DNA from 3 places in the Pseudoalteromonas sp. SS15 genome. Region 2 is predicted to be linked to each of the others. Evidence: predicted binding sites of a transcription regulator. Region 2 holds the regulator's gene; each other region holds the start of a gene.
The links. Region 2 encodes sigma-54, which starts transcription at its own class of promoters, with help from an activator protein. Its sites were predicted from a motif close to GTTGGCACGNNNNTNGNNT; they were not measured.

Region 1 (8,356 bases), on a different contig from region 2:
TAGACACACACCCAGTTAAAAACAATGAGCCTAAAATGATAAAACTTACAATACGCATAGTAGCCTCCAGAACTATAATTGCTGGTTAATGTAACTCAGCATCTCATCAACTTTTGAGATAACTTTTGAGTTCATTTCATAAACACGCTGAGTTTCAATAAGGTTCACTAACTCTTCGGTCACGTTAACGTTTGAAGTTTCAAGCGCACCTTGCACAATAGAACCTAAACCATCAACACTTGGGTTGCCCTGAACAGGCGCACCACTTACTGCTGTTTCTGTATAAAGGTTTTGACCTATAGGCTCTAAACCAGATGGGTTGATAAAGTCACTGATCACTAGCTGCCCAATAACGACATTTTCTGCTTGTCCTGCTATCGTTACTGACACTTCACCGTCTTGTGAGATGCTAATTGACTTTGCATCGTCTGGTACATTCATTTCTGGCTGAACAGGAAAACCTGCGCCTGACGTCACAACACGACCATTCTCGTCTGTAGTGAATTGGCCATTTCGAGAATAAGCAACCGTGCCATCTGGCATTTGAATCTCAAAGAAGCCGGGGCCCTGGATCATCCAATCTAATGAGTTTTCGGTACTTTGCATATTACCTTGCGAGAAGTTTTTTTGGTTCGCAACAACCTTTGAACCAGCACCTAACATCAAACCTGACGGTAGTTCGGTATCTTGTGAAGAGCGACCACCTGGCTGATTGATATTTTGATAAAGCAGATCTTCGAAAATCGCGCGGCTTTTTTTGTAGCCAACGGTACTGGCGTTGGCGAGGTTATTCGAGATAACCGAAATATCAGTTTGCTGGGCATCTAAGCCTGTTTTACTGATCCATAATGCTGGGTTCATAACTTATACCTCACTCATTAAACAATACGCAGAAGCTGAACGTGTTTCTCGTCCATTTCTTCTGCCGATTTCATTAATTTCATTTGCATTTCGAATTGACGTTGATGGTTGATCATATCGGTCATCTCATGCACTGGATTGACATTAGACATCTCTAACATGCCACTCATAACTCGAGCTGTTGGCGATATGTCACAAAAACCACAAAAGCCATCTTCTAACGCATCTTCTCTTGGACGAAATAAACCATCATTGCCCTTTTGTAATTTACTGTTATCAGCCTCGATAATTTTCAATCTATCAACTACTTCTAAAAAGTTAGCCGGAGCTCCTTGAGGACGAACTTGAATTGAGCCATCGTCACTAAACACCACCTTATCAACAGGCACAGGTAAAATAATTGGACCACCTTCGCCAATAACTTGACGGCCGTGACTCGTTCTTAACGCACCATCAGTGGAAATGTTTAAAGTACCGACTTTTGTGTACGCTTCTTCTCCAGAAGCATCTAACACACTGATCCAAGATTTTTGGTCTACAGCGATGTCTAAATCTCGGCCTGTTTCAACAACAGCACCCATAGTCATATTGGTGCCTGGACGCTCTTGCATCGCAAACACCCGTGTTGGTAAACCTTCACCAAACGCTTGCATTGAACGCGCTTGAGCAAAGTCAGCTTTAAAGCCTGTGGTATTGGCATTGGCTAGGTTATTCGCTTTTAATGCCACACCACGCAAACTTTGTTTGGCGCCTGACATTGCGATATACAGCATTTTATCCATTACATTGGCCTAAAAATTAATCTTAAACCTAATAAAGCAATAAAAGTGCCAATCTAGTTTTGACGTTTAAAAAAGAAAAGAAAGGCCGCTGTTGCGGCCTTTGTGAAAGAGGGTTTAAGTGATTATCGGATCTGTAGAATGTTCTGCTGTAACGTCGAGTTAACTTCTAAGGCACGAGAGTTAGCCTGGAAGTTACGCTGAGCACTAATCAAGTCTACTAACTCATTTGTCAGGTTAACGTTCGATTGCTCTAAGGCAGATGAGTTAATTGTACCCAATGTACCTGAACCTGGTTCACCTGCGATTGGCTCACCTGAAGTTAAGCTCTTCTTCCAAGCTGTTCCACCAACCTGAGATAAACCTTGAGAATTCGAGAATCGAACCATGGCAACTTGACCAAGGAAAGACGTGTCACCATTGGAGTATGACGCAACAACCTTACCGTCAGTCCCAATATCGATACCTGCTAATCGACCTACAGTTGCCCCATCTTGTTCTAACGCTTTCACCTCAAAACGGCTCGCATACTGGGTTGGTAATTTATTAGCTGTATTTGCTTCGTCACTCCAGTTAACTGTAATGTTATTTGGGAACTGAGCACCGTTCGTTAAACGATCTGACAAACCATCTGTCGCAGTCGACTGAATATTAATATCTGGGAAAGTCGTCTCTGGCGCTGTTACATCTGGCAGACCTGCCGCTGTAAATTGCAATGTATCGATTGGTGTATGCGCACCCGTTGCGGTTTCCTCACCATTGATATCAATAGGGATCTCATCCATGGTTGCAAACACATTCCAAGAGTTATCTGCAGTGGCAGGATCTTGTTTTACAAAGAAGAACTGGATCACATGTGGCTCACCTAACGAATCATAAATTGTCGTCGATGTTGATGAGTTGTAGCTTGTACTATCACCTGGATCAAAAGTGGTTGTCGACGGTACACCAGCTCTAGAGTCTAAGTTCATTGAACTGTATACATTAGATGTATGACGCGGAGAACCTGATGCGTCAGGAATTTGAATAGGTGACGCAGTACTCAAACTTAATGAAGTTGTATTACCTGTACCAGGGTCAACGGGAAAACCTTGAAGATAATTACCTGCGGCATCTGTTACAAAATTGTCTTTATTAAGTTTAAATGCACCTGCACGTGTGTAGGTATAATCTTGCGAAGCGATATCTTCACTCATTGCGAAGTAACCTTCACCCGTGATCGCTAAATCTAGCGAGTTTTGAGTAAACTTAAGCGAACCTTGGTGAAACTGCTGAGCTACCATGGTGGTTTGTGCACCGTCACCATTTTTTGTTTTACCTGAGCTAAATACAGATGATGCGTATACATCAGCAAATTCTGCTCGAGACTCTTTAAAACCTGTCGTGTTAACGTTAGCAATGTTGTTTGCTGTGACATCTAAGTCTTTTTGTGCCGCAGCCAATCCTGTTAATGCAATATTGAAACTCATGTTTTCACCTCTTTCACTTAAATTTACTTAAGTACTTAAAATCTATGCTATCTCTGCGACGTCTGATAATTTCACTGCGCCAGAGCTCGTATTAACTATGATGCCGTTAGCACCGTTTACGTTAACACTGTCTATATTCTTAAATGTGGCCATGGGTAAACTGGTATATTCACCATTCAAACTACCCTCAGCCTTAATTTTGTAATTACCTGCTGGCATGGTTTCTCCGTCACCGTTTTTACCATCCCATTCAAAGCGGATTGCACCAGCTTTTTGTGCCCCCATATCCATTTGACGAACCAGCTGACCTTTATCATCAAATATACTGACCGTTAATTTCTCTACAGGATTTTGAGCTATAATAGAGCCTTTAGCTAATTGGTCATCACCAAAGTCTATTGAATCCGATTCTAATAGCGCTTTTTTGCCGACTAGCGTAGACGCCTGTAATGCCGAGTTAGAGGTCATTGAGGCTGACAACAAATCAAACTTTTCATTTAAACCGGAAATACCTTCGGCCATCGTAAAATTCGTCATCTGCGAAATCATTTGGTCATTGTCAGCAGGTTTACTCGGATCTTGATAAGACAATTGTTGAGTAAGTAACGAAAAGAAATCTTCTTGCGTCAATGCGTCGTTTTTCTTATCGCTCTGCGTTGTTTTATTTTGCTCAGACCAACGTAACGAATCCATATATGAAGATGCGGCATTAATATCGTTACTCATCGGCTATACTCCCACTAGCGCTGACCAAGTAATAAAGTTTTGCTGAGCATTTGCTTGGCTGCATCAGCGACTTGGACATTGGTTTGGTACGAACGTGAAGCAGAGATCATGTTTGCCATTTCTTCTACTACATTCACGTTTGGTTTATAGATGTACCCGTCTTTATCAGCACTAGGGTGATTAGGGTTGTACTCAACCTGTAATGGCTTATCACTCTCTACGATGCCTAGCACTTTCACTCCTACCGACGCATTTAGCTGGCTTGGATCATGTGCCTCAGACGCTTTGGTCAGTTCAGCTGCAAATACAGGGTGTCGCGCTCGATAAACTTTATCTTGGCTAGAACTGATACTATTGGCATTTGAAATATTACTCGCAGTGGTATTCAATCGAATATTTTGAGCACTCATTCCTGAGCCAGCTATATCAAAAACATTATATAAGCTCATAATTATGCTCCTTGACTACCAAGGGCTTTCTTTAACCCTTTAAACTTGCCAGATAAAAATTGCAAACTTGCCTGATACTCTAATGCGTTTTGTACATACAAGTTTCGTTCCACTTGTATATCAACTGAGTTACCATCACCTGTATCTGCTTGATTTGGATTACGAAATAGCTCAACACTACTATTTAACTGACTGCCACCATGTAAATGTTTGCTGTCTGTTCTTTGCATCATGTTGCCACGTTGCTGAGACGACTTTGCCGCTTTGAATGCCTGAGCAAAGTCGATATCTTTTGCTTTGTATCCTGGTGTGTCTGCGTTCGCAATATTACTTGCTAACATCTCTGCACGTTGTGAACGTATCAACATAGTATGCTGATGAACCCCAAGTGCTTTATCAAAACTAATTGCCATGACACGACTCCAAAAATTTGACTCTACGGAGTTAAAGCAATAAGCGGGCCAAAATAAAAATGAATAATTTCAATAAGTTAGATGAGAGATATATAGATAGAAAGATTTGAAGCGAAATTATTAAGATATAAAAAAAGCGGCAAATAGGTTGCCGCTCAGTATTTATTATGTTTTTTTACGGTAAATAATCCCCGGATTACATCGGATCATTTCGAATTCATCACTGAGCCCAGCCATAGACTCGGATGCCCCTAAGAACAAATACCCTCTAGGATTCAGAGCCTGAGCAAACTGTGCAATAATTTTAGCTTTGACTTCTGGCGAAAAGTAAATAAGTACGTTTCTGCAAAAGATAACATCAAATTTCCCCATCAAAGAGTAGGAATCAAGCAAGTTAAGGTGCCTAAAATTAACCATTCTCTTTATTGGATCAACAACTCGCGCCATACCGTTGCCACTGTCTTGAAAAAACTTTTGACGACGTTCAACTGACAACCCTCGTGCCAAAGCCAATGAGTCGTACTCCGCATTTTTACACATATCGAGCATGGTATTTGATATGTCAGTCCCGACAATTTGCACACCCATTTTCAGAGCACCTGGGTTTTGAGATTGATACTCCTGTGTCGCCATAGCAATAGAGTATGGCTCCTGACCTGAAGAGCTTGCAGCTGACCAGATTTTTAAGCCCCTGCGGGTATCTTTCAATTCTGGGTAAATTTTACTCTTTAACAACTCAAAAGGATAAGTATCTCTAAACCAGAGAGTTTCATTTGTGGTCATGGCATCGACAACAGCAGCTCTTAGCTGACGCTCATGTGGACTCAATGTTTTAGCGACAAGCGCAGAAAGAGAATCCACTCCAAAGCGAGCCATCAAGGGAGCTAAACGGCTTTTTACCAAATAAAGTTTATTATCTCCAAGAACAATCCCGCATTGCTGCTCTAGGAAGGTTCTGAACTGGTCATATTCGCCTTGTTGAAGGTTTTTATTTTCCAAGATACTACCGCCGTTATCTAATCACAATGAACCCATTTTTTAACCGCTGTTGCTAACTCATCAGGGTTAAACTTTGCAATAAAATCATCAGCGCCAACTTTTTCAATCATAGCCTGATTAAACACCCCACTTAGTGAAGTGTGTAAGATTACATGCAAAGGGGCTAATTTTGGATCTGCTTTAATTTCAGCAGTTAGCGTATAGCCATCCATTTCAGGCATTTCTACATCTGAAATAAGCAGGCCTACACGCTCAGTTATGTCATTTTGACAATCAACTTCTGCAATCTCTTTTAGCCTAATTAAAGCTTCTTTGCCATTTTTTGCTAATTCTGTTTGAACACCTAATGGCTCCAAAGCACGCTTGACTTGATTTCTTGCAACTGCAGAGTCATCTGCGATAAATACAATTCGCTCACCAAGGTCTTTTTGCATCTCGCCATCAGACACTATGTCTTCGCTGACTTCAGTATTAACAGGGCATATTTCGTTGAGAATTTTTTCTACGTCTAGTATCTCGACTAGTTCGTTTTCAATTTCTGTCACTGCCGTTAAATAGGAGTACCTACCCGCACCATCTGGTGGCGGCATAATTTTTTCCCAGTTCATATTAACGATTCTTTCAACCGCACCGACCAAAAAGCCCTGTACTGAACGGTTGTATTCAGCAATGATAATAAAACAGTCTTTAATGTTTTCGATTGGTGGACCACCCACAGCTAAAGACATGTCGATAACTGAAATAGTTTGACCACGAATATGGGCAACGCCGCGTATGTAAGAGTTTGATTTCGGCATACTGGTGAGGGGCGGACACTGAAGCACTTCTCTAACTTTAAATACATTGATGCCAAATCTTTGACGACCTCTCAGTCGAAAAAGTAGCAACTCTAGGCGGTTTTGCCCAACCAACTGAGTACGCTGGTTTACAGAGTCTAAAACACCTGCCATTTCAATCTCCTACATATCGGTCATCTTGGTAATATCATACGCTTTAAAGGCTACTAATCATAGAAGTACCTTGAAGGAATATGGTATTTCACGCAAAATCTTTATACCTTGTTTCTCCAGATAAGCATAGTCGAAACATCATGAGTTTGTTAAAAAAAACCAAATCATATGAGATTTTTTGTGCAATGGCTTGTTTTCTAGCCAGCTACATGAGCCAAGCACAAATTTATACGAACACCAACTTAGAAATGGGGGCTGAAAGGTTTATTACTCAACAAATTGAGCTAAGCCCTAATATCAAAACAAACATTAAAGCGTTACCATTAGATGCTCGGTTGTCTGAACGTGCGTGTGAGACACCTCTATCATATTCAACCAATGCCATACCGCCTTTTAACCGACAAGTTACTGTAAAAGTGAAATGTGATGATATGTCTGGCTGGACTCAGTTCGTACATGTACGAATTGAAGAACTTCATCCTGTGATCGTTACGACTCAGGCCATTAACAAAGGAGAGCTAATTACTAGCGAATCTATCAGCATTGAGTTCAAACCTAAACACTTTGTCAGGGCCAGCAATTTAGATACTGAGCAGTATCTGGTTGGTAGTAGAAGTAAAAGAGTAATTAGAGCAGGCACAGCCATTGGGCTCCATCATATCTGTATGGTTTGCAAAGGCGACAATGTGACAATTTATGCTAAAACTCGCACCTTAACAATAAAAACAACTGGCGTGGCACTTCAAGATGGAAATGTTGGTGAACAAATAAGAGTTAGAAATCAAAAGTCTGGAAAAACTATCTCCGCAAGAGTAAAAGATGTAGAATCTGTTGAGGTTAATATTTAATTTTTTACTAAAGTTATAAGCGAACAGGTCGATAGATAGGCATGAGTAATTTTTGGGTCAATTATCATGGTTAATAATGTAAAAGGGCAATCTCAGCCGAACACAGCGCTTAATAATATTAAGCAACAAAAAACTGATTTACAAAAGTCTGACGCAAACGTGGCAACTGAAACAGCAAAAGCCCCTCAAAAGGCTGCAACAGACTCTGTGAGTTTAACTCCACAAGCACAACAACTAAAAAGTTTGCAAGAAAAAGCGCAACAAGCGCCTTCTTTTGACAGTAAAAAAGTTGAGGAGCTAAAAAATGCAATCAGTGAAGGTAAATACCAGGTTGATGCTGAAAAGTTAGCTAAGAATATTGCGGCGTTTGAGTTTGACGTGTATGGATGATCAAATAAACCTTTGTCATCATAAATTAGAAAACCAATTACAGCACCTTAATGCTTTGACCCAGCTTTTAGATGCAGAGCTAGCATGCCTTGCTAGCAAAAAAGGCAATGGCTTAAAAGACATTGCTCGTGAGAAACTTACTCTTCTTAATAACATCCAAAAGTTAGATAAAGAACTTTCGGGTTTTAACCAAGATATTTTTAAAACTGAACAAATTAAACCTTTAACAGAATCTGTAAATTCTTTACTACTTAAGTGTAAGAAGCAAAATGAGGTTAATGCACAGGCAGCACATCAGGCCCAGCTTGCAGTTAAAGAGCTTAAAAATATATTAATCGGTGCCCCCACTTCTGTTACTTATGGACAAGATGGTGGTGTGATAAGTGAAAACTCTGAGTTGGTTAAAAACTTAAAAGCCTAGTGCTTGAAAAATTACTAATCACATTTTGTGGTTAGTAATAGATCACACGCT
Region 2 (8,356 bases):
TGTTGGCTCTGGTATCTTAAAACGCGAAATGCCATTACTTGTAATTGTGTCTTTAGGTGCTTGGTTCATCGTCAGTGACAATCACTTTAGTCGCACTGAAGGCCTTGTTTTATTTGCTGGCTTTATCACTTTTCTCGCAACCTTACTCATTTTAACCAAACGCTCAGGCAACCAAGACGATGATCCTTTAGTTGCTGAAGCATGTGATGAAGTACCAAATGATGTACCAACCAACAAAGCTATTTTATGGTTAGTCGTGGGTATGATCATGCTTCCTATTAGCTCAGGTTACCTTATTGATGCTGCCGTTGATATTGCCAAATATTTTGGTATGAGTGACTTATTAATCGGCCTGACAATCATTGCGGTTGGTACCAGTCTTCCTGAACTCGCAGCCTGTATTGCTGGCGTACTTAAAAACGAAGACGACCTAGCAATGGGTAACATCATTGGCTCAAATATTTTTAATATTCTCGCAGTGCTTTCTATAGCGGGGATCTTAAACCCAGCAGATATCGATGCAAACATCGCACAACGCGACATTTACATTATGCTAGGCGCGACGTTCATCTTAATCGCGATGAGCCTAAGCCTCAAAGGCACTCGCCGCATCAACCGCGTTGAAGGGGGCCTACTTCTTGCCGCGTTCATCGGGTACATGTATTACATTATTTAGTTGTTGGAGTGCACATGACTGCTGAACAATTTACTAAAACAGCTTTAAATGTCATCGATATTGAAAAACAAGCCATCGATGAAATTGCAAAATATATTGATGCAAGCTTTGTTGAAGCATGCCAAGCTGTTTTTGACTGTCAGGGCAGAACCATCGTCATTGGTATGGGTAAATCTGGACACATAGGTAACAAAATAGCTGCAACGCTGGCCAGTACAGGCACTCCCGCTTTTTTTGTTCACCCAGGTGAAGCAAGCCATGGTGACCTGGGTATGATCACCAAAGACGATGTGGTTTTATTGATCTCAAACTCAGGAGAGACCAGCGAAGTCGTTAATATTATTCCTGTTATAAAGCGCATTGGTGCAAAAACCATTGCCATGACTGGCAACCCTAATTCTTCAATGGCTAACCTTTCTGATATTCATTTATGTATCGCGGTCTCGAAAGAAGCCTGCCCATTGGGATTAGCACCAACAGCGAGTACGACGGCCACACTGGTCATGGGTGATGCACTTGCCGTTGCTCTACTAGAAGCACGTGGCTTTACTGCCGATGATTTTGCACTTTCCCACCCTGGCGGTTCACTCGGTCGACGTTTATTGCTGACCTTAGATGACATCATGCATCAAGGTGAGCAAATGCCAATCATTGAAACAGGCAAACTTATTAAAGATGCGTTATTCGAAATCTCGAGCAAAGGCTTAGGCATGACTGCGATCGTCGATGAGCAAGGAATTTTGGCCGGCATTTTTACCGACGGTGACTTACGTCGTATTATTGAACAAAAACTCGATTTGCACAGTGCAAAAATTGATGATGCAATGACAGTCAAATGTACAACAGCAAATGCTGATATGCTCGCAGCTGAGGCGTTAAACATCATGGAAAACAAACGCATTAATGGTTTAATTGTGGTTGATGAAACTAATCGCCCAATTGGCGCTCTGAACATGCAAGACTTATTAAAAGCAGGAGTCATTTAAATGCAATTTGCCGACTTATATCAGCCAATCAGCGAAGATGTAGTGTCTAGAGCGAAGCAAATTAAGTTGCTTATTTGTGATATTGACGGCGTATTCTCTGACGGCCGTATTTACCTTGGCAATAATGGCGAAGAATTAAAGGCCTTCAACACCAAAGATGGCTTTGGCATAAAAGCACTTATCAATGCTGGAGTTGAAGTTGCCGTGATCACCGGTCGCCATTCACAGATTGTTCAGCAACGTATGACTAGCTTAACAGTAAAGCATATTTACCAAGGGCAAGAAGACAAGTTGCAAGCCTACGAAGCGCTAAAAGCTAACCTGAACCTGACAGATGTCGAGATTGCTTATATTGGTGACGATGGTCCCGATTTGCCTGTCATGGAGCAAGTAGGCTTTGCAGTGGCCGTAAATGATGCTCACCCTATCATTCGCAACCTTTCACACTACACGACTTTACTGCCCGGTGGATTTGGCGCTGTAAGAGAATTAACTGACTTACTCATGCTGTGCCAGGGTCATACACTCGGCACATCAGGAACAAGCGCATGACGGTCAACCGCGTCATATTATTAATTATTTTTGCACTGACCATGTATTGGATATGGTCACCGTATTTTGATCAGCCTAAAAAGCAAAGTGCCAGCGAAGAAGAGAGCATCGCCACCCCAGATTATGTTGCTACAGATCTAAAGCAAACCAAATATTCTGAAGCCGGCATACGAAATTACCTAGTTGAAGCGAATAAAATGGAGCTCTATCAGCAACTCGGGTTTAGCCATTTTACCTCGCCGACATTCACCCTGTTTAATGGCCCACAAAATTGGCAACTTTCGGCCAATGAAGCCACTTTATATGAAAATAATATGCTGATTTTAGAGGGAGATGTTAAAGCCCTAAATCTAACTGAAGGTGCTATGATAAGCCAAATCAGCGCAGACCATATTCAAGTAGATATTATTCAGCGCAGCATGCGCTCAGATCTACCCGTAGAAATTGTGGGCCCTCATTTAAATATAAAAGGGCAAGGCCTCAATGCCGACCTCAATACTGAAATTATTGAGCTCATTAACCATACGCGAACCATTTATTATGACCAATAAACTACTTCTTTCACTGCTACTACTCGGCTTTTCTAACTTTGCTTTGGCTGAAACAGCACCTATGTCACAAGTATCAATTAAAGCAGGTAAGCAGCAAGCACAATTAAAGACAAACATTGGTATCTTTGAAGAAAATGTTGAAATCATTCATGGCAACCGTGAAATTTATGCAGACAGATTGGAAGTACATCAGCGTGAAGAGCTCGGTGAGAACAAGCAGCTTTTAGTCGCAACAGGCAAACCAGCTCGCTTTATCGAAAAGCAGCCTGATGGCTCAGTATTAAGTGCCAGCGCAGAAGAAGTCAGGTATGACGTTGCAAATCGACTGCTTACCATCAAAGGCAAAGCAGAAATCAATCAAGCAGGTCAAGTTATCAAGGCTGAAGCAATTATTTATGACATCGAGAAGCAACTGATCAGTGCCGAGCAAAATGAACAAAACAAACAACGTGTACACACGATTTTAGTGCCAGAGAAAAAGGCATCAAAGTCTAACCCTGAACAAGGTCAATGAGCATGAGTGTGTTAACTGCCACAGCCTTAGCAAAAAGCTATAAAGGCCGCCAAGTCGTAAAAAATGTCAGTTTGAGTGTGGAAGCTGGGAGCATTGTTGGTCTTCTCGGTCCAAATGGCGCAGGTAAAACCACCAGTTTTTACATGATCGTTGGTCTTGTGCCTAGCGATAAAGGTAAAGTCACCATAGATGATAAAGATATCACTTTGCTACCTATGCACAGTAGAGCACGCATGGGCATTGGTTATCTGCCTCAAGAGTCTTCCATCTTCAGAAAGTTAACTGTTTATCAAAACTTAATGGCAATTTTAGAGACGCGCAAAGACCTCAATAAAGTACAAAGAGAGCAAACTTTAGACGACTTACTGGATGAGTTTAATATTCAACATATTCGGGACAGTCAGGGCATGGCTTTATCAGGTGGTGAGCGTCGCCGAGTTGAAATTGCTCGCGCTTTAGCCGCAAACCCTAAATTTATTCTTTTAGATGAGCCTTTTGCTGGCGTTGATCCGATTTCGGTGTTAGATATAAAGAAAATTGTTGAGCATTTAAAAAACCGCGGCATTGGTGTTCTCATTACAGATCATAACGTAAGAGAAACCCTTGATGTTTGTGAGAAAGCTTATATTGTTTCACATGGTGAATTAATCGCGTCAGGTACGCCTGAATCAGTTTTAGCTGATCAAACCGTGAGAGACGTCTACCTAGGTGAACAATTCCGTCTATAGTTAAAGCAAGACATAATCCAAATAACAAAAAGGATTGTTAGAAATACATGAGGCAATCGCTACAGCTGCGCATGGGGCAGCAACTAACCATGACACCACAATTGCAACAAGCAATTCGCTTGCTGCAATTGAGCACACTAGATCTACAGCAAGAGATCCAAGAAGCGCTGGATAGCAACCCTTTACTCGAAGTAGATGAATCGGAATTAGAGCCAAATACTGATGGCAATGATTCAGACAAAGCGACCAAAGACACTGATGCTAGCGAGCAACTCTCTAATTCTGCTGATGATGGTCACGGTGATGAACCGACCAGCGATTACGAACTCGATAGCGATGCCGCACTGAGTAAAGACACGGTCAGTGACGATCTCGCTATGGATGTGACATGGGACGAGTACATGAGTGCAGCACCGAGCACCAGTAGCGGCCCAATGCCTGAAGACGAAACTGTTTATCAGGGTGAGACCACTGAAACATTACACGAATATTTAATGTGGCAATTAGAACTCACGCCATTCAGTCCAACCGATAAAGCCATTGCCGTTGCCATTGTTGAAGCCGTTGATGATGCAGGCTTACTTACTGTTAGTACCGAAGAACTCCTAGAAAGTATTAATGAAGGCAATGACGAAGAGTTAATTGAACTCGATGAAGTAGAAGCTGTATTAAAGCGTATTCAACTCTTTGACCCTGTTGGTATTGCAGCTCGCTCATTACAAGAATGCTTATGCATTCAACTCAATCAGTTTGATGCAGACACGCCTTTTATAGCTGAAACAAAAATGGTGTTAAGCGAGCATATTGATCTATTGGCCAGCCGTGATTACCGCACCATCATGAAAAAGACCAAGCTCAAAGAGCCTGAGTTAAAAGAAGTGATGACTCTCATTCACAGCCTTAACCCTAAACCTGCCGCCAGCATTATTCGTGAAGAATCTGAGTATGTTATTCCTGATGTGTCGGTGAAAAAAGTAAAAGGTCGCTGGGTTGTTGAGCTAAACCCTGAATGTATGCCTAAAATTAGGGTTAATGATCATTATGCGGCAATGTCACGCTCAGTAAAATCAAGCACTGACAGCCAATTCATTCGCTCTCACCTACAAGAAGCAAAATGGTTTATTAAGAGCTTAGAAAGCCGTAATGACACTTTAATGAAAGTTACCAATTGCATTGTGCAACAACAACAGGCATTCTTTGAACATGGACCTGAGGCAATGAAGCCTATGGTTTTGAATGATGTTGCTGAGATGGTCGAGATGCACGAGTCTACCATTTCTCGTGTCACCACTCAGAAGTACATGCATACACCCCGTGGCATTTTTGAGTTGAAGTACTTCTTCTCAAGCCACGTAAGCACTGAAAACGGAGGTGAATGCTCATCGACTGCGATTAGAGCATTGATCAAAAAGCTAATTGCTGCAGAAAATACCGCTAAGCCATTGAGCGACAGCAAAATTGCAGATATATTGGCAGAACAGGGAATCAAAGTGGCACGTCGTACAATTGCAAAATACCGCGAGTCACTCTCTATTCCACCGTCAAATCAGCGTAAGAGCTTGATTTAAGACGTAAACCAAGAGAAGGAAAATGCTTATGCAACTAAATTTAACTGGTCGTCACGTAGAAATTACAGATTCATTAAGAGACTATGTAAACACGAAGTTTGCAAAGCTAGAAAGGCATTTTGATCACATTAATAACGTTCACGTGATCTTAGATGTTGAGAAGCTGGTACAAAAAGCCGAAGCTACCGTTCATTTAAATGGCGGTGAAATTTTCGCTTCAGATGAACACTCTGATATGTACGCAGCCATTGATAAACTCGTTGATAAACTCGATCGCCAAGTTATCAAACACAAAGAGAAATTAACTCGACACTAACCATGAAACTTAGCTCGATTATCAACAAGGACTGCAGTAAAGCTGCGGTCCTTTTTAATAGCAAAAAACGTGCGCTTGAGTACATCAGTGAATTAGCGAGCCAACACCTTCCAGAACATAACGCCCACGAAATATTAGATGCATTCCTAACGCGAGAAAAGTTAGGCAGTACAGGCATAGGCAAAGGTATTGCTATTCCTCATGGCCGCCTAGCAGGCATTGATACTATTTTTGCTATTTTAGTGACCAATCAAAGCGGTATTGATTTTGACGCAATAGACAACCGACCTGTCGATATTCTCTTGGCAATGCTTGTACCTGAAGGTAATAATGCAGAACATCTAAAGACCTTAGCTGCAATTGCTGATAAACTAAACAACAAAGAGTTTTGTAAGCAGCTTCGTCATGCAAAAGACGATGACGCACTCTATCAACTTATTGCACTTCAAGATTAATTAACAGAGAGGAATCCATGGAACTGATCATCATTAGTGGTCGCTCAGGGTCGGGCAAGTCCGTTGCCTTAAGGGTATTGGAAGACCTTGGTTATTATTGTGTTGATAATATTCCAGTAAATCTCCTACCATCTTTGGTCAGAAGTGTTTCTGATAACTATGACAAGATAGCCGTCAGTATCGACGTTCGTAACCTGCCAAAAGAGCAACAAGAATTTAATGATATTCTTGAATACTTACCAGGCTTTGCAAATCCCACGCTGTTCTATTTAGACAGTGATGACCAAGCACTGATCAAACGCTTTTCAGAAACGCGCCGATTACATCCGCTTTCTTTAAATAACCTGCCGCTTGATTTAGCAATTAAAGAAGAAAAGAAGTTACTCGATGTATTAATCACACGAGCTGATGTTTTGCTCGATACGACAGATTTAAGTGTGCATCAGCTAGCAGAAACCATTCGAGAGCAGATCCTTGGCAAAAAAGATAAGCAACTTATTATTACTTTCTTATCTTTTGGTTTTAAACATGGTATCCCTAAGCAAGCCGATTATGTATTTGATGCGCGCTTTTTACCAAACCCGCATTGGGAACCAGAACTAAAACCGCTTACTGGGTTAGATCAACCAGTTAAAGATTATTTAGCAAGCCACAGCATAGTGCAGAAGTTTACGTGGCAGATCCAAACCTTTGTCCAGACTTGGTTGCCTCACCTAGAGCGCAATAATCGCAGCTATTTAACCATTGCAATTGGTTGTACTGGCGGACAACACCGCTCTGTTTACCTTGCACAAACTATTGGTGAAAGCTTTGCTAAAACTCATAACAATGTGCAAATACGTCACCGCGAACAAGACGCAGACTAGAACATGGTCAAGGTAGAAGATACTTTTCTAATCCAAAATAAGTGTGGTCTGCATGCACGTGCAGCCACAGTGCTTGCGCAATTAGCCCAACAATTTGATGCGCAGATCACCCTTTATCAAGATGACAAGGAAGCGCCTGGTGACAGTGTACTCGCTTTGCTCATGCTTGAAAGCAGTCATGGCAAGCAGCTTCGAGTTTGCTGTGAAGGCCCAGATGCCGAGCCCGCACTATCCGCCATTGGCGAATTAATTGCACAAAAATTTCATGAAGATGAGTAACCAAGCACTTGGTAACTCTGCAAAAATTACGTTAAACTTAAGGCACTCTTTTTAGGCGCTCACAGTAACTGCCTAAACCTTTATTCTCGGTGCACACCACCTAATAAATGGATTGCCTATGCCAGAAGCCTTAGAACAAGACTATACGTTGCAACAATTACAACAAGTAACGCACGCAATAAACAATGGTCAGTTTGTTCAGGTTAGGCGTATTCTGGCTGAAACTCCCCCCTGCGACACCGCATTACTCCTTGAATCTTCTCCGCACAAAGTGCGTACTCAGCTATGGCAATTAGTTGACCCTGATATTCAAGGTGATGTACTCGAAGAGCTATCTGAAGACGTTCGTATTGGCATTATCAACCAAATGGATCCAGAACTCATTGCAGCCGCAACTGAGGATATGGATGACGATGACTTAGGTGAAGTTCTAAGAAGCTTACCTGAAGACGTCTACCAAGACGTTGTCGGCGCAATGGACGCTCAAGATAGAGCAAGGGCAACCCAGGCGCTTTCTTATCAAGAACGCTCTGCAGGTGCACTAATGAGCACCGATACAGTCACCATTAGGCCTGATGTGACGCTCGACGTGGTATTACGTTATTTACGTCTGCGAGGAGAGTTACCCGATGGTACCGATGATTTATATGTCGTCGATAAAGAAAATCAGTTTATCGGAGCGCTGCCTGTCGCAACCCTTTTAACGAACTCACCCGATAAAGTGGTTGCAGAACTCATGGATGATGAGAAAGAGACCATCCCCGTTTCTATGGATGAAAGTGACGTGGCGCAACTATTCGAACGTCATAACTGGATTTCAGCAGCGGTTGTTGATGATAACTTGCAACTGCTTGGTCGTATCACC
Region 3 (8,356 bases), on a different contig from region 2:
AAAATAAAAACGTCGTTAAAGACGATCCTTACTATGCGCCTATTTATCCAGAGCAACAAGCTGAGCAAATTGTCGCAACAGGTTCCCTTTTTAACCCAAACTTATCAAATGATTTATATGGAGATAAAAAGGCACTCCGTGTTGGCGATATTTTGACAGTGGTACTTCGCGAGACAACATCTGCGACAAAAGCGGCAAATACCACAACTGGTAAAGCGACCTCCGCATCGCTTGACCCTGTTGTAGGACTTGGCGGTGACAATATTAATATTGGCAGTCAAAGCCTGCAGTTTGGTATGAACTCAAGTAACTCTTTTTCAGGCGACAGCCAAGCAAATCAATCAAACAGTCTATTTGGTAATATTTCGGTGAACGTGATGCGCGTACTGCCGAATGGTAATTTGGTTGTTCGTGGTGAAAAGTGGTTAACACTCAACACGGGTGAAGAGTTTATGCGAATAGAGGGCATTATCCGAGCTGCGGATGTTAAGTCAGACAATACGGTAGAGTCGAACCGTATTGCTAATGCGCGCATTCAATATTCAGGTAAAGGCGATGGCCAAGAAGCGCAGAGTGCTGGTTGGTTAGCTAAATTCTTCTTAAGCACCTTGATGCCATTTTAAGGAACCATGATGAAAATGTTCAAAATAATGACAGTGGCTTTATTATTAATAATAAGCCAAGCAGCGCAAGCTGAACGAATTAAAGATGTCAGCATGGTCGAAGGTGTTCGCTCTAACCAGTTAGTGGGTTACGGCCTAGTAGTGGGTTTACCTGGCACAGGTGAACAATCTCGTTTTACAGAGCAAAGCTTTAAGGCCATGTTAAGTGGTTTTGGTATCACATTACCTGCTAATTTAAAGCCAAAAATTAAAAATGTGGCGGCAGTGGCGGTGCATGCAGAGTTGCCTCCATTTGTAAAACCCGGTCAGAATATTGATATTACAGTATCTTCAATAGGCAGCGCGGGTAGCTTAAGAGGAGGGACTTTACTGCAAACATTCCTAAAAGGAGTTGATGGTAATGTGTATGCCATTGCACAAGGCAGTTTAATCGTGGGTGGTTTAGGCGCTGAAGGGTTAGACGGAAGTAGAGTTGTTATCAATACTCCTACAGTTGGCCGAGTTCCAAACGGTGCGACAGTTGAGCGAGCGGTTGCAAGCCCTTTTACACAGGGTGACTTCATTACTTTTAATCTTAACCGTCCTGATTTTACAACAGCTAAACGTTTGGCTGACACTATTAATGATTTGGTTGGTCCTAATAGTGCAAAGCCAATGGATGCAGCATCTGTTCGTGTAATTGCACCACGAGACCCTTCACAGCGCGTTGCTTATTTATCGACACTTGAGAATTTAGAGTTTAAACCGGCAGACACCTCAGCCAAAATTATTGTGAATTCCCGTACAGGCACGATTGTGATTGGTAAAAATGTCAAATTGCAACCTGCTGCGATTACTCATGGTGGTCTAACAGTGACGATTTCTGAAGACCAAATGGTGTCTCAGCCACAACCTTTAGCAAATGGCGAAACGGTTGTTACCCGTCAAAGCATCGTCGATGTGAATCAAGACGACTCAAGGGCGTTTGTATTTAATCCAGGGGTGAGCTTAGATGATTTGGTCAGAGCGATTAATGAAGTAGGCGCTGCACCGGGGGATTTAATGGCTATCCTTGAAGCGTTAAAAGAGGCTGGTGCTATTAATGGTCAATTAGTCGTCATTTAGTGTTTTATTTATAATCAATTAGTTAGCCTCGCAATTGCGGGGCTTTTTTTTGGCTCGATTATTGCTTTGTTAGTGTATGACTAATTTAGTGTAATTGATGAGTATGAATACCAATCCGTTAGAAAAACAAAACTTCTTTGATTTAGGTGATCTAAATACACTTAGACAAGATGCGTTGAAAAGCGGTGGCGATCAACAAGCATCGAATGAAGCACTAAAAAAAGCAGCAGAACAGTTTGAATCTATTTTTACGCAAATGCTGATGAAAAGTATGCGTAAAGCCAATGAAGCAATGGAAGATAAAAACAGCCCATTTAATTCCAGTGGGGTGAAGTTCTTTCAAGAGATGCATGATCAACAGCTTTCTTTAGAGTTATCAAAAAAAGGTAGCCTTGGTTTAGCCGATCTCATTGTTAAACAGCTTTCACCAAATGTTGATGGCTATAAACCGTCATCTGTACTTCGTAATGATGCACAGTTACCGATGCAAAAGCCAACATCAGAGCAGCTCCCAGAGTTTATTCGTCGCCAACCTGAAGTAACGCCAGAGGTTGCTAAAGCAGAAAAAGCAGATGAACAACCTCGCTTTGACTCTCCAGAATCATTTATCAGTGAAATGTGGGAACACGCTAAAACAGCAGCACAGAAGATTGGTTTGAACCCAGCAGTAATGATTGCGCAAGCTGCACTTGAAACAGGCTGGGGTAAGCATGTTATCGCTAAACAAGATGGTGGCAGTAGCTTTAACTTATTCAATATCAAGGCAGATAGATCTTGGCAGGGTGAGCATGCCAAAAAAATGACATTAGAGTTCGAACAAGGTTTACCTGTGCAAAAGCAAGCTAGCTTTAGAGCTTATGAATCAATAAAAGACAGCATTAATGATTATGTCGACTTTCTTCAAAGCAATCCGCGTTATAGCCAAGCATTGAACAACACTGATAAGCCTGAGCAATATTTAGATGAACTTCAACAAGCTGGCTATGCCACAGATCCGAACTACGCAGAAAAAATAAAAAATGTCTTACAGCGAGGAGAATTTAAACAGATGTTAACGTCGCTAGTACGTCAAGGAGTTAACTAACATGTCTTTTGATTTAATGAATATTGGCTCTTCCGGTATTAGAGCAAGTACTGAGTTGTTGCAAACAACCAGTAAAAATATTGCAAACCTAAATACCGAAGGCTATGTTAGAGAGCGTACAGAACACGTGACGTTACGCAATGGCCAAATAGGCCGTGGTGAAACCGTTAGGTTACTGAATGAATTCGCGCAAAGACAATTAAATCGAGATATCTCAAATACCACATTTTATGAGCAGTTCGTTAACGAGGCTCAGCGAGTCGATTTACTATTTGCTGAAGAGTCGAATAGTTTAGCTAACAGTATTAACTCGCTATATAACAATCTTCAAGAGAGTATTAACCAGCCATCATCGTCAGTAACGCGTTCATTATTTTTTACTGATGCACAGAGTTACTTAGACCAAGCAGCACGCTTGTCTGACATAGTGTTAGACCAAAAGAATATTGTGAATGAACAGCTAGATATCTTCGCAGAGGATGCAAACACGTACATAGAGAAAATCTCTTCTTTGAATAAAGATATCTCATCTATGAATGCAGTAGATGATAAATCAGCGGCAAATGCGGTCTTTAATGAGCGAGATAAAGCAATTAAAGACCTAGCTGAATTGATGGATATTCAAGTGTTAGATGGCAAAAACGGTGAAAAGCTGGTTTTTGCAGGCACGGGTGAAGCACTTGTCATGGAGAATGGCGCATTTAGTGTCTTTGTGACCAATGGTGATCCAGATTTACAGTACAAAAAATTAGAGTTAGATGTTAGAGGTGCTGATGCTGTGCCTATGCAGATGGAATCAACGACCTTGAAAGGAAAGATAGGTGGTTTACTTGCATTCCGAGATGAGATCTTAATTCCTGCACAAAACAAGCTAGGGCAGATGACTGTTTCTTTAGCTGATGCAATGAATCAGCAAAATAGATTAGGTATGGATTTAAATGGTAATTTTGGCGGCGACATTTTTACCATTCCTAGTGTTGATGCGATGGGCTATCAAGCTAATACTGGAACAGCAAGCTTAACTGCGACACTTGAGCCTGGGCAAGGAATGTCATTACCTGCGACAGATTTTAGAGTGACATTTACCAGTGCAACAACGGTAGAGATTGCTGCAATCGATAACTATGGCAAAGTAGTTGGTACGCCTTCCACAGCGAACGTGACAGCAGGAAGAATTGATTCTTCAACGATAACCTCCGGTGAGGCTTTTGGATTACAGTTAGATTTAACCGGTGTGCCCGCAAACCAAGATCAGTTTGAAATTAAATTTAATGCTGATATTGCTACAACTATGACTCTAACAACAGGTCGTTCAGAAGATCTTGCTTTGGCTTCTCCAATTCGTATGGAGCGAGATTTAGGTAACCAAAGTACCGCGAACTTGAGTGCGGGTGTCGTTACAGACACCAGTGCTGCAGGTTTTAACGCAGGTCCTCCGCCAAGTCTGGCAAATGGGCCCATCTCAATCGTTAAAACGGCGAATACTGATGAATATGAGATAACAGACACAAGAACGGGAACAGCTGTAACATTTACAGCGCCTGCGCCAAGAGAAAATATTTTAGCGCAAGCAGCGCTGGTGGATCCGGTATTTGCAACGTATGGATTCGATTTTAATATCGAAGGGGTGCCACAAACAGGTGATAGCTTTACCGTCGAATTTAATACGGGTGGTTTTGACGACAATAGAAATGGCATGGCGCTACTCGATATCAAGAATAAAGGTATTGTAAGAGAAAATGTTGTTGCATCAGCGCTTGATGAGAACCATAAAACAGTGAATGCATCTTATACAGAATTAGTCACTGATATTGGTGTGAAAACAAACCAAGCGAGAACTAATTTGGTGGCCTTTGAAGCGCTATCGCAACAATCAGAGTCATGGTATGAGTCACTTTCAGGCGTGAACTTGGACGAAGAGGCATCGAACTTGCTTCGTTTTCAACAATCATATTCAGCGGCAGCACAGGTTATATCAGCGGCAAGAAATGTATTTGATACATTACTGAATGCTGCGAGGTAGACGTCATGAGATTATCGAATAATTTAATCTACAAACAAAATATCGGGAATGTACTTGATAAACAGCAAATGGTGATGGATGCTCAGCAAAGAGTGAACACACAAAAAAAGTTTTTAGGTGCTTCTGAAGATCCATCAGCATTCACAACAGCGCAGTTACTAACTGACCGTATTCAGATGAACGAGCAACACCAAAAGAATGCAATTTTGCTTAATGCCCGTCTGACAACAGAAGAAAGTGTTTTGAACAATATAAATGACACATTGTTCAGGGTTGAAATGTTAACTATCCAGGCGGGTAATGGCGCGCACAATGAAATCGATAGGCAAAGTATTGCATCCGAGTTGAAAGAAATTCAAAAATCAATGCTAAATCTGATGAACGCTCAGTCTGAAGATGGTCGTTATATTTTCTCTGGCTATCAAGATCAAACACAAACATATTTATACAACCCTGATACAGAAAAGTATGAGTATCAAGGCGATCAGGGCCTACACTCGATACCACTAGCTGAAAATGTAAGGATTGGCTCAAGTGACAACGGCTTTGAAGTGTTTGAGAATGTGGATGCGCGTCTAGATGTTGTGTCGTACAATGGTGCGGCAACTAGCACTGCAACTGGCACAGTATATGTCGAGAATCAAGATGAATTTGATTTATTCCATAAGGAAAACTTTGATCGTAGTCCCTCAGCGCCGGTTGGTGCTAATACATATAATGTTGTCATAACACCACCTGTATCTAACATTACCTCAAGTACATATGAAATCATGCGAAATGGTGTGCCATTAGTACCACCTATCACAGGTGATTTAGACGGTGAAACCATCCAATTTAATGGTCTAAAAATAGATATCCCTGAAGATCAAACGGGTCAATTTGACTTTGAGCTAGAGCCATTGGGTAAAGAAAACATTCTAAATACCATAGATCAACTTATTATTGGCCTAGAAGATGAAACACTCGACAACGATCAATACCGCCAGTACCTTGCGGACGCACTCGTGCAGGTGAAAAATTCGAGTGAGCAGATATCTTTTACTCAATCACGATTAGGTGGGCGTTTAAACGCACTTGAACGTGTGATGGACTCTAACGAATCATTAGATATCAATAATAAAGCTAGCCGTTCAGATTTAGTCGAGGTTGATATTGCGGAGGCAATAAGCGACTTAACTAAACATGAAACGGCTCTTCAAGCATCTCACGCGACATTTGGCCGTTTAGCGAATATGAGCTTACTCGATTATATTTAATCATCAAAAATACGATTGTTTTTAAAAATGCCAGTAGATAAATCTGCTGGCATTTTTTTGGTGCTTAAAAACGGAGTGTGGAATTGCTGTCAAAAAAGAGTTTATTGGCAGCTCTGTAGCTTGTAACACCTAAAGATAGTCAGGCTGCAATGCTAAAGAGTAAAGCTAATAAATCTATCTCCAGCGGCTACTTTCAACGCTAACTACGTTGAATTTACTTGCACTAGGCCAGCTATCGATGCGTAAATTCGCCTTGTGATCGCTAAAAGTCTCCGACTGCAGATTTGAAAAATACTCATCAATTCAATATGAATACATTAGTAAATCTCTTAACCAAAGCTCAGTTTAAAGTAAGTAATTCTATATTCCTGCTTTTAGAGTGCTTAATAAATATGGCTTTTAGCACCAAAAAGTAAATATTTAACTAGTTTAGCTTTAAACTGTTTATAGAAGCTTTTCCCTTAATTTGTATAACCACGAATAAGCCATGTAATCGGTCCTCACTATTTTTATAGCGTAAAGGGCACAAAAGAAACTTCACCTAATCTCTCCCATACATCAATAGAAATTAGAACAAGAGGCGGCAATGGCGGGCGGCAATTTTTTGTCACGGCTATTTTTTAAGCCTTTTATGAAAATTGAAACTTCAAAGCTTAATTTCAAGCTGTTGAAAAATATAGGTTTTAAATTTTATTTTATTTTATTTTTTTGTTGGAACGGTACTTGCTTTTTACTGAGCGTGTAAATAAAAATTCAGTGGTTTCAGCCATGTGATGTCCTGAACCACAACCTACGAAATACTTAGGAGATGGTATTATGGCTTTAAGTGTAAATACGAACGTTGCCTCATTAAACGGCCAACGTAATTTATCGAAGTCTAGTATGGCACTAGAGACGTCAATGCAGAGATTGTCATCAGGTTTGCGCATTAACAGCGCTAAAGATGATGCTGCAGGTCTACAGATTGCCAACAGACTTACATCACAAATTAACGGTTTAAATGTAGCACAGCGAAATGCAAACGATGGTATTTCGATGGCGCAAACGGCTGAAGGTGCGATGCAAGAATCAGCAAACATCTTACAGCGTATGCGTGATTTATCGCTTCAATCAGCGAATGGTTCAAATAGCGCGGATGACCGTGCTGCACTGCAAAAAGAAGTAAGTGCATTACAGCAAGAGCTAACTCGTATTGCGGAAACGACTAAATTCGGTGGTACAAGCTTGCTTGATGGTTCATTTGGTACAAAACAATTCCAGGTGGGTGCAAATGCAAACGAGACGATTAATGTTAGTCTAGGTAACATGTCAGCGGATGCGATTGGTGTCCATGAAATTACGGGTCCTGGAACTGCTTCTCCAAATAAGTCTCTTGGTGATGTACAAACAGTTGCTCTCGCCACAAACCATGGTACAACGGCAGATACATTAAACATCAATGGTGCAAATGTAACCGTAAATGCCGGTGATGGCGCTGCAACGATTGCAGATACAATCAATGCTACGGGTAATGGTGTAACAGCAGAAGCGAAGATTGATACAACCATTGCAGGTATTACATCAGCAAGTACGGGTGTAATTGAGATTAAGAAAGGTGGTGCCGCAGTAGATACTTATGATTTAAGTACTTATGGCGGTGATATGGAGCGTCTTGCTAAAGACATGCAGCAAGACGGTTATGATGCCATTTATGATGAAGATACAGGCATTAGTTTTAAAGCTACTGATATTGATGGTATCGATGTAACAGGTACTGATACCAGCGGTTTCACAATTGACGGTACTGCAATCACAACGGCTGCCAATGCGTTCAGTATGTCTGCTGAGCTAAATGTATCATCGGCTGATAAAATTGGTATTTCTGGTAACACTGCGAATGAACTATTCGGAACGGGTACCGCAGCGATTACATCAACAGGTGGTGCAAGTGCGCTGACTAGTGTTGAATCTATTGATATTTCCGGCGCGACATCGGACGGTGCACAAGACGCCATTAAAGCGATTGATGCGGCTTTGGCTCAGATTGATGAGCAACGTGCTGACTTGGGTGCGGTACAGAACCGATTTGGCCACACAATTTCTAACTTAGCAAATGTCGCTGAAAATGTGTCGGCGTCAAGGAGCCGTATTCAAGATACCGACTATGCCCTTGAGACCGCACAGCTTACTCGTAATCAGATTATGCAGCAGGCTGGTACTTCAATTCTGTCTCAGGCAAACCAGTTACCACAGGCAGCAATTAGCCTATTAGGTGGTTAATTAAGTT

Region 1: AAEU28_RS16025 (flagellar basal body rod protein FlgF) is a predicted target of sigma-54. The motif match lies at 1,678-1,696, and genes of this name have one in related genera.
Region 3: flgJ (flagellar assembly peptidoglycan hydrolase FlgJ) is a predicted target of sigma-54. The motif match lies at 1,776-1,794, and genes of this name have one in related genera.

Annotation. Positions count from the first base shown of each region.
Region 1 is NZ_JBMMUD010000008.1:16,194-24,549, reverse strand. Features, by position in the region: gene flgH (flagellar basal body L-ring protein FlgH) at 1-58, opposite strand, end outside; gene flgG (flagellar basal-body rod protein FlgG) at 73-861, opposite strand; gene AAEU28_RS16025 (flagellar basal body rod protein FlgF) at 879-1,643, opposite strand; gene flgE (flagellar hook protein FlgE) at 1,766-3,109, opposite strand; gene AAEU28_RS16015 (flagellar hook assembly protein FlgD) at 3,152-3,835, opposite strand; gene flgC (flagellar basal body rod protein FlgC) at 3,850-4,284, opposite strand; gene flgB (flagellar basal body rod protein FlgB) at 4,287-4,697, opposite strand; gene AAEU28_RS16000 (CheR family methyltransferase) at 4,863-5,696, opposite strand; gene AAEU28_RS15995 (chemotaxis protein CheV) at 5,714-6,646, opposite strand; gene flgA (flagellar basal body P-ring formation chaperone FlgA) at 6,787-7,494, shown strand; gene flgM (flagellar biosynthesis anti-sigma factor FlgM) at 7,561-7,884, shown strand; gene flgN (flagellar export chaperone FlgN) at 7,877-8,305, shown strand; gene AAEU28_RS15975 (LPP20 family lipoprotein) at 8,337-8,356, opposite strand, start outside.
Region 2 is NZ_JBMMUD010000009.1:94,208-102,563, reverse strand. Features, by position in the region: gene AAEU28_RS17335 (calcium/sodium antiporter) at 1-676, shown strand, start outside; gene AAEU28_RS17330 (KpsF/GutQ family sugar-phosphate isomerase) at 691-1,662, shown strand; gene kdsC (3-deoxy-manno-octulosonate-8-phosphatase KdsC) at 1,663-2,214, shown strand; gene lptC (LPS export ABC transporter periplasmic protein LptC) at 2,211-2,765, shown strand; gene lptA (lipopolysaccharide transport periplasmic protein LptA) at 2,755-3,279, shown strand; gene lptB (LPS export ABC transporter ATP-binding protein) at 3,282-4,007, shown strand; gene AAEU28_RS17305 (RNA polymerase factor sigma-54) at 4,055-5,575, shown strand; gene hpf (ribosome hibernation promoting factor) at 5,604-5,891, shown strand; gene ptsN (PTS IIA-like nitrogen regulatory protein PtsN) at 5,894-6,346, shown strand; gene rapZ (RNase adapter RapZ) at 6,364-7,212, shown strand; gene AAEU28_RS17285 (HPr family phosphocarrier protein) at 7,216-7,491, shown strand; gene mgtE (magnesium transporter) at 7,610-8,356, shown strand, end outside.
Region 3 is NZ_JBMMUD010000008.1:24,553-32,908, forward strand. Features, by position in the region: gene flgH (flagellar basal body L-ring protein FlgH) at 1-623, shown strand, start outside; gene AAEU28_RS16040 (flagellar basal body P-ring protein FlgI) at 633-1,727, shown strand; gene flgJ (flagellar assembly peptidoglycan hydrolase FlgJ) at 1,831-2,811, shown strand; gene AAEU28_RS16050 (FlgK family flagellar hook-associated protein) at 2,813-4,834, shown strand; gene flgL (flagellar hook-associated protein FlgL) at 4,840-6,090, shown strand; gene AAEU28_RS16060 (flagellin) at 6,907-8,349, shown strand.